Regions from separate parts of the Pelosinus sp. sgz500959 genome, predicted to be linked through region 2. Evidence: riboswitches for the same ligand, from Rfam matches in the RefSeq annotation. Region 2 holds a riboswitch; the other holds the start of a gene.
What was found. A riboswitch is a leader RNA that binds a small molecule or an ion and turns the genes downstream of it on or off. The one in region 2 is predicted to bind cobalamin.
Positions count from the first base shown of each region.

Region 1: another riboswitch for cobalamin. It lies ahead of ACAN52_RS19880 (sirohydrochlorin cobaltochelatase); the one in region 2 lies ahead of ACAN52_RS04320 (AAA family ATPase).

Region 1 is NZ_JBGJZL010000018.1:45,680-50,173, reverse strand. It holds partial or broken gene msrB (peptide-methionine (R)-S-oxide reductase MsrB) at 1-330, shown strand, start outside; gene sfsA (DNA/RNA nuclease SfsA) at 349-1,035, shown strand; gene ACAN52_RS19885 (radical SAM protein) at 1,061-1,957, shown strand; cobalamin riboswitch at 2,100-2,282, shown strand; gene ACAN52_RS19880 (sirohydrochlorin cobaltochelatase) at 2,762-3,721, shown strand; gene ACAN52_RS19875 (sirohydrochlorin cobaltochelatase) at 3,958-4,494, shown strand, end outside.
Region 2 is NZ_JBGJZL010000002.1:348,669-353,162, forward strand. It holds gene ACAN52_RS04310 (nitrogenase component 1) at 1-391, opposite strand, end outside; gene ACAN52_RS04315 (nitrogenase component 1) at 381-1,682, opposite strand; gene ACAN52_RS04320 (AAA family ATPase) at 1,669-2,481, opposite strand; cobalamin riboswitch at 2,674-2,856, opposite strand; cobalamin riboswitch at 3,178-3,360, opposite strand; gene ACAN52_RS04325 (amidohydrolase) at 3,436-4,494, opposite strand, start outside.

The DNA.
Region 1 (4,494 bases), on a different contig from region 2:
AATCATGCCGGGATTTACGTTGATATTGTATCTGGTGAACCTTTATTTAGTTCAATGGATAAATATCAGTCTAGCTGTGGCTGGCCAAGCTTTATTAAACCTTTATCACCAGAAGTTCTGATCGAAAAACCTGATGATAGTCATTTTATGCACAGAATTGAAGTACGCAGTAAAGAAGCAGATTCCCATTTAGGTCATGTTTTTAATGATGGGCCGACATCGACGAAGCTGCGTTATTGCATCAATTCAGCGGCGTTGCGTTTCATTCCGAAAGAAGACTTAGTCAAAGAAGGATATGGTCAATATCTTGATTTATTTACATCTCATTAGAACGATAGGGGTTATTGAATGAAGTATACAAATATCGTACAGGGAATTTTTATAAAACGTGTCAATCGTTTTATTGCTCATGTATTGATTAATCATAAGGAGCACATTGTTCATGTAAAAAACACGGGTAGATGCAAAGAATTACTGATCGCTGGGGCTGTCGTCATTCTGGAACCCGCAAGAACTCCAGAGCGGAAAACAGCCTTTTCTTTAATTGCAGTGTATAAAGGTGAACGATTGATTAATATGGATTCTCAGGTGCCTAATCATGTTGTATTTGAAGCCATGCAGGCAGGAGGCATTCCAGAGATAAGCGTAGTCAGGGCGATGAAAAAAGAAGTGACTTATGGAAACTCTCGATTTGATATTTACTTTGAATCAGATCATCAGCAGAATTTTATTGAAGTCAAAGGTGTAACTCTTGAAGAAGAGGGAATCGTGATGTTTCCTGATGCCCCTACCTCGCGTGGCACTAAACATATTTATGAAATGATCAAAGCTGTAGAGGCTGGATATGGGGGCACGATCTTTTTTTTAATTCAAATGAAAGATGTCCATTATTTTAGGCCTAATGTGGTAAGGGATCCAGAATTTGCTCAAGCATTAACACTAGCAGCTGCCAAGGGTGTTAAGCTACTTGCTTATGATTCAGTTGTACATGAAGATGAAATTGTTCTAGGAGATCGAGTACCGATCTTTTTGTAAGAGAAAAGTGAAATGGGTGATAATTATGTATTTTGATACTGCTGAGGGACCGGTATTTCGTCCACCGAGTGAGGCAAATAGTTTTATTTTGCGAGTGACCATAGGGTGCTCTCATAATCGTTGTACTTATTGTAATATGTATCGATCTGTCAATTTTCGTGTACGTACCATGGATGAGATCATGGCGCAAGTCAATGCAGCGATTAGTTATAAGGAGTATATTCGTCGGATATTTTTAGCTGATGGAAATGCTTTAGTCTTACCAACGGATACCTTATTAAAAATTCTTGCTATGTTAAAAGAAACTTTTCCTAAATTGCGCAGAGTATCTTGTTATGCTGGGCCAAAAGATATTTTACGTAAAACACCTCAGGAATTACAGCAGTTATATGAAGCTGGGCTAACTTTAGTGTATTATGGTATGGAATCAGGTGACGATGAAGTTTTAAGTCATATCTGTAAAGGCGTCAATGCGCAGGAGTCTATTGCTGCAGGACAGCGAGTCGTTGCCTCAGGCATGAAACTATCCATTATGGTGATTGTAGGTCTAGGAGGAAAAGCAGGTTCAAAAGGACATGCACACTATACCGCGATGGCAATTAATGCGATAAAGCCCAATATGTTAAGCGCTCTAACCTTGATGATGTATCGTGGGAGTGAACTGCGGGAAGAATATGAACAAGGGAAATTTGAAATTTTATCACCTGCAGAAAGTATGGGTGAATTGTATGAACTCATTCGTGAGCTTGACTTACCCCTTACCTCTCATTGTTTATTCCGCAGTAATCATATTTCCAATCATATTGCGCTAGCAGGTACTTTACCCCATGATAAAGAAGAACTGCTCAGTGCAGCTAAACGAGGAATGGAAGAACTCTCTATGCTCACAGAATGGGATGTTTATAATAATGTAGAACGATAAGATCATTGCACTTGATCGCAAAATGGTGATGATGGATTTTAGGGAAAATTTAATTATTTAACTATCTGACTATTGTAATTTAATAAAAAGTAGAGTATAGTTATTGATGTTAGTATTTGTATTGTAATGAATAACTTCATAATTAAATATTTTTGAAATAGGTGCCCTTCGGGGCTTAATAGGGAAGACCGGTGTAATGCCGGCGCGGTCCCGCCACTGTAATGAGGAGCAAACCCAAGGTATACCACTGAGACGTAAGTTTTGGGAAGGTTTGGGCTAGCAATGATCCAGAGTCAGGAGAACTGCCTATTTATCAATCACCGTTTTACCCACGAGCGATGGGGAGGGGATTAAGTGCCATTCAAGGTTGTATTGTACTTATATCCCGGCGTATTTTGCGCCGGGATTTATATATAACTAGGATGTTCTTAATGTAATCTCCCGGCTTGTGGTCGGGAGATTACTTTTTTTATGGTATGTGGCTATTTCGTATTTGGGTGCGTCATAGCTTGGCATATAGATCAAACTTTCATTATTCAATTTATTGCGATGGCTGTCGTGGGTTAGACAGTTGGTTCCGTGGATACGGAACTTCCTTTTTCAGTCAGGTGCAGTGTGGTGTAGGTATCTTACCGTTTTAAACACGACATGCTCTGTCATAAAATGAAGGAATGATCCTTCATAAAAAGTTGCGGTAGTTTAGTTGAAAACTTAGTGTTATTATAAGTGAGGTGAATGAGTGACAATTCAGTAGTCAGTAATCTAAATTTTATTTTTTAAATTTGAAAGGTTAGGTGTATCTTGATGAAAAAAATCATGTGGATATTAGGAATTTTATTTTTATCGGCAACTATGATTGGCGGAATGACAATGACGCAAAAAGTAAGTGCTGCTGCTGTTTCTGAGGGTAAAAAAGCTATTTTGGTGGTCAGTTTTGGTACAACTTATGGCGATACACGGAAAGTTACAATTGATGCGGTAGAACAAAAAATTAAACAAGCTTTTCCTGACTATGAAGTCCGTCAAGCTTTTACATCGCGCATTATTATAAAGAAATTAGCAGATCGTGATGGCATACACATGGATACGGAAAAACAAGCATTAGAAAAATTGAAAAAAGAAGGGTATACAGAAGTCATTGTGCAACCATTACACATGGAAGCTGGTGATGAATACGAAAAAGTGAGTCGTATTGTAGATACCTATGTACAAAATAAAAGTTTTTCTAAGATCTCTCTCGGCCGTCCTATTCTTTATTTTGTAGGACAAGAAGGAAAGCCAGATGATTATGCGATTGCTATTGAAGCATTGAAAACTCAATTGCCGAAATTAGGCAAAGGTGAGGCTGTTGCATTTATGGGTCATGGTGGTGTTAATCCATCCAATGCTGCGTATGGTGCATTGCAACTAAAGTTACAAGATGGTAAACTAAATAATGTATTTATTTTTACCGTTGAAGGGTATCCAACGATTGAAAACCTTAAGGAAACACTAAAAGAAAAGAAATTTAAAAAAGTAACATTAATGCCTTTTATGGTTGTAGCAGGTGATCATGCTAATAACGATATGGCCGGTGATGAGAAAGATTCATTCAAATCCCAGCTTATTGCAGCAGGATTCAAAGTAGATACCTATCTTCACGGGCTTGGTGAAAATGCAGCTATTCAAGATATTTATGTACAACATGTAAAAGATGTGATCGATGGAAAATACAATAAAAATGAACGAAGCAAAGATGCACCTGTTATTCCAGTGATTGATTAGACGTATTGATTCATTTCATACAGATAAACGACTGACGTTCTGACGATTCCATTCTGGATTTTAAAAGGAAGTATCAATACTGAAAGACACACAAGACTTGATTCAGATGGAGTTAACACTCTATCTGAATCTTATTTATACTTATCTACCAGGCTTTGGCCGCTTTTAACTCTCGTTTGTAGAAGATGTAAAGCTTAGAGTGGTTTAGTTATGGAATATAATAAGGGGAGTTATATATTGTGAAGAAAGCAATCTTAGTTGTTAGTTTTGGTACAACCTATCAACGTGGACTGGAGTCAAGTATTGAAAGCATTGAGAAGAAAATAAAAGCAACATTTCCTGATTATGAAGTACGCCGCGCTTTCACATCACGCATTGTGATCAAACGATTAGCAGCGCGTGACGGTCTGCAAATTGAGAATGAAAAAGAAGCATTACAACGGCTGCAAGACGAAGGTTATCAAGAAATTTATATTCAACCTCTACATGTGGTTGTTGGTGCAGAGTATGATAAGGTGAAAAAAATAGTTGTACATTCTGCTCATGCTAATGTATTCCATAAGATTGTGATTGGTCGCCCGCTTCTTTATTACACAGGGCAAGAAGGAAAAGCAGATGATTATTTAATTGCGATTCAGGCGATTAAAGAACAATTACCAAAGGTTCAAAATCAAGAAGCTGTTGTCTTTATGGGCCATGGAGGATTACATCCTGGGAATGCAGCTTATGCTGCCTTGCAGATGAAAATCGAAGATGCAGGTTTGGATCATGTA
Region 2 (4,494 bases):
AACCACCGCTATCAATACATATCACAGGGCAGGGCATATTTGCTTGAGTAGCAATTCCAACAATATCATCGCCAATCAAACTGACGGCACAGCTATTTTCAATAAAAAGTACAGATGGATTATATGATTCTCGTACAGATTGTAGCAGTTCCAGCAAACATTCTTCTGTTCCATAGATAACAGCATTATTATCTGGTTGCGTACCCCAAAAACGCTGCCCAATACTAGGACATGATTTTTCCAGATACCGACGAGCATAAAAATAACACCAAAGGGGTCCGTTCGCTACAATTCCAGCATCAGGAATACCAGCGAAAAAGGCCGCTGCACCAGTCAAAGCACAGGTATTGACCTGTGTACACACATTATCCCATTCCTCTTTACCAGCCATATAGGACTCCCCCCTTATGCGCAGACCGTCTTGCTAGTCGTGCCAGCTTATTTAATAAGTGGATCAAACCGCCTACGCCTAAGGGTGGTAATACTGGCAGGAAAAATTGACGTTTAGCCTCGTCTTCCAGTTCGTGAGTCGTTATTAGAATATCTGCCCCTTCTATCATGGCTTCACCCTCGTCCTCTTCAAGAACAGGTATTATCGTATATTTTTTTAGTTTTTTCTTTATAGCTTCCTTCTGCTCTCCAGTAAGCCCACTAAATAAGATAATTCCTTCAATGTTCACTCCAGCCAATTCAAGTAATTCAAGAACCCACTCTGGTTGGAAATGGAGGAGAGGACGACCGATGCACATTACCACTTTTATGGCCTGCAGATCACCACGACACTTAATGACTTGCTGCTGTAACCGCTCATTTTGCTCTTGAACGATCATTTTTGCCTTCTGTTCCAGCCTGAGTAGTTCACCTAGTTTTCTAATCCAGCTTTGGGTATTTTTCCAGCCTATAGGATCATTATGGTCGAGAAAAGGAATTCCAAACTTGGCTTGAATATCAATAGCAAGCTGCTGCATCGAAAAAGAAGATGGACTTCTTCTCCCTCCTAGGGGAATACAAAGGGCCGAAGCTGTGACTCGGCGAATTTCTTCTAATGAAGCATATCCAGGAAAATGGCAGTGTACCAAAAGACCAAAGGATTCTAGTAATTGCTGAATTTCTTGCCCATCCGTACTATTTGGACCGCCACGCCCGCCCAGTAAGGCAACAGTATTAGCATGCGTTGGTTGCTTACTCATGAAGCGATCAGATAAAATTTTTGCAGCATGATAAAAGCCAGCATAATACTCACCATCTAGAAAACCACTACAAGGTACAGTCATTATAGGAATATTCCATTCTTCTTCCGCTTCTTGGATAATAGACTCAGTATCATCACCAATTACGCCAACTACGCAAGAATTAGCCACCATAATATATTCAGGTTGATATTGCTTGACAACATAATCAATGCATCGACGCAATTGCTCAGTACCACCAAAAATCGAATGTTCTTCCTGTAAATTACTTGTGATTAAGGGAGCTGTATATTGCTTGGGTATAAACGACTGACGAGCTATAGAATGATAATGACTACCGAGTTCCATATCACTACTCACGTGACCACATGCCTTCGGACTATGAAAAATGACCACCGCTCCTTGATTATGGGCTACGGCTCCCCACACACCTGGCATACTACAGCTACAACTTCGTTTCATAGTCACCATATATCGTTTATTCATTGCCATACTCTAATACCAACTCCTCTAAGGTTTCAAAACTAAGGGGCGTCGGTACTGTTAAAGCACTATTATCCATAAGCAAGTCCGCTAATCCTTTATATATACAGGCTTGCTCAGACTGGTTTGCCCATTCAATTACTGTTTTACGATTGATTTCGGCTTGATGTACCATTTGATCCCGGGGAATGAAAGCAATGAGCTTCGTATTGAGTTTTGTTGCAAAGGTTTCCAGTAATTCTTGTTCATTTCTAATGTTGCGACTATTGCCGATAATGCCTCCAAGCCGAACGGTTCCTCGTTCAGCAAACCTTGCAATTCCTTTGGCAATATTATTGGCGGCATACAGGGACATAAGTTCTCCGGAAGAAACAATATAAATATCAGTGGCATAACCCTCGCGAATGGGGACCGCAAAACCGCCACATACCACATCACCTAATACGTCGTATAAGACAACGTCTTCCTTAGTCATTGCCTGTAATTTTTTTAATTTCTCTAAGGCGACAATAATTCCACGACCAGCACACCCTATTCCCGGCTCTGGTCCACCCGCTTCTACACATTTGACTCCAGCAAAACCTGTATGTACAACTTGATCGATTGCGACTTCATCCTCAAATTTTTTCACTACATCGAGTACTGTCTCAGAACAAACTTTACCTAACAATAACCGTGTAGAATCATTTTTAGGATCACAGCCAATTTGGCAAACTGAGTAACCTTTTTCAGCTAATGCCGCTGATACATTAGCTGCTGTTGTGGATTTGCCAATACCACCTTTACCATAAAAAGCAATTTTTTTCATATTTTCCTTCCCTTCATGACTATCACTAGAAAAACCATTAAATTTCCTATAAGAAAATGAGAAACCCTCCCTGAACAAACAAGGAGGGTTGGTATCATAAGAGAAATCCATTCCATCATAACTTCTAGTATCCGTAAAGATCTAAAAAAAATCGACGACTCTCATAATCCCCTCCCCATCGCTCGCAGGTCAAACGGTGATTGATAGTTAGGCAGTTCTCCTGACTCTGGATCATCGCTCGCCCAAACCTTCCCAAAACTTTCATTTCAGTGGCATATTATGGGTTTGCTCCTCATTACAGTGGCGGGACCGCGCCGGTATTACACCGGACTTCCCTATTAAGCCCCGAAGGGCACCTAACTCAATATTATTTAATTTTATCCTAATAAATAAACCTAGCTTAAATAAAAGCTAGGAAGGAAAAATGTCTTACAACCTCATCCCCCTCCCATCACCCGTGGGCACAATCGGCGACTCATAGTTATTGATTTACTTAAAAATTCATACTGCAAATACCATAATTATCATCGCTACTCATCAAAACAAAATAAAAAACTCCAGCCATGAGGCTGGAGTTTTGACAGATTAAGTAAAACAGTTGAAACAAATAAATCTTTCGAACGTTACATACGCCAAAAAGAATACAGTACAACAGTACGAACTTAAAATCCCCTCCCCATCGCTCGTGGGTAAAAAAACGGTGATTGACAAATAGGCAGTTCTCCTGGCTCTGGATCATCGCTCGCCCAAACCTTCCCAAGACTTTCATCTCAGTGGCATACTATGGGTTTACTCCTCATTACAGTGGCGGGACCGCGCCGGTATTACACCGGACTTCCCTATTAAGCCCCGAAGGGCACCTATCTCGACTTTATTTAATTTGAGTTGACTTAATGTTTGTTATAGTAACATTATTTCGAATTTTTGTCAACTTTATATAATTGTTTCTGCCTTTTAGATCTGTTCATTATCTTGCAGAAGATCAAAAAGAGCGAAGGCTAAGACCGTTACAGCATTACCTAGAGCGGTTTCATCAAAATCAAAGGCTCCATCATGATGTCCAGCTGTCCGATTGATGCCAATCATAGCATAGCCGCCGTGTCCCCCATGTTTCTGAACACGCTCTAAAAAACAGGTGAAATCTTCACTAGCTCCTAAATTTCCGCGATCCTTAATCATGCTAAATAAACCTGATCTCTCTGCTGCTTGGCGCAAATAATTTGCGATAACAGCATCGCTTTGACCACCCGCAGCTCCGCCCATCTGGCGAATCTTTACTGACACTCCTTGCATGGCAGCTGCCCCATGAATGATCCTCAGAGCTTCTTCCTGCATAAAATCGTTAATAAGGGAAGTTTCACCTCGTGTTTCTAGTTTCAAAATTGCTTTTTCGGCAATTACATTACGTCCACTGCCAGCTTCAAGTACGCCAACATTAACTCGTGATACACCAGAGGCATGGCGAGAGATCCCATGTAAATTAACAGCGGCATTAGCTGCAGCAAGTAATGCATTGCGCCCTTCCTGTGGGGCTGCCCCAGCATGGGCGGGTACGCCATGAAAAGAGGCATCGATTTTCGTAGTAGCTAAAAAACCATCTGTACCACAGATAAAATGATTGTGATCATCAGCCAGAAAACCTAAATGCATGCCAAACAAATAATCAACATCATCGGCAACTCCAGCCTCGACCATTGCCTTAGCTCCTCGGACTCCTTCTTCAGCCGGCTGAAAAATTAATTTAATTGTTCCGCACAGCTTTAATTGTTGTTCTTGTAAAAGTTTTGCCAATCCTAAGCCAATAGCTGTATGCCCATCATGTCCGCAAGCATGCATGACACCATTGTGAATGGAGGTAAAACCTTCTTGCCATGGCCTATGATGATCATCTGTTTTTTCTTGTACTTCATTAGCATCCATATCAAAACGGAGTGCGACTGTGGGACCTGGACGACCCGTATGTAAAGTGCCAACAACGCCAGTTTTACCACCTGCCATCCTTTGAATAACAAT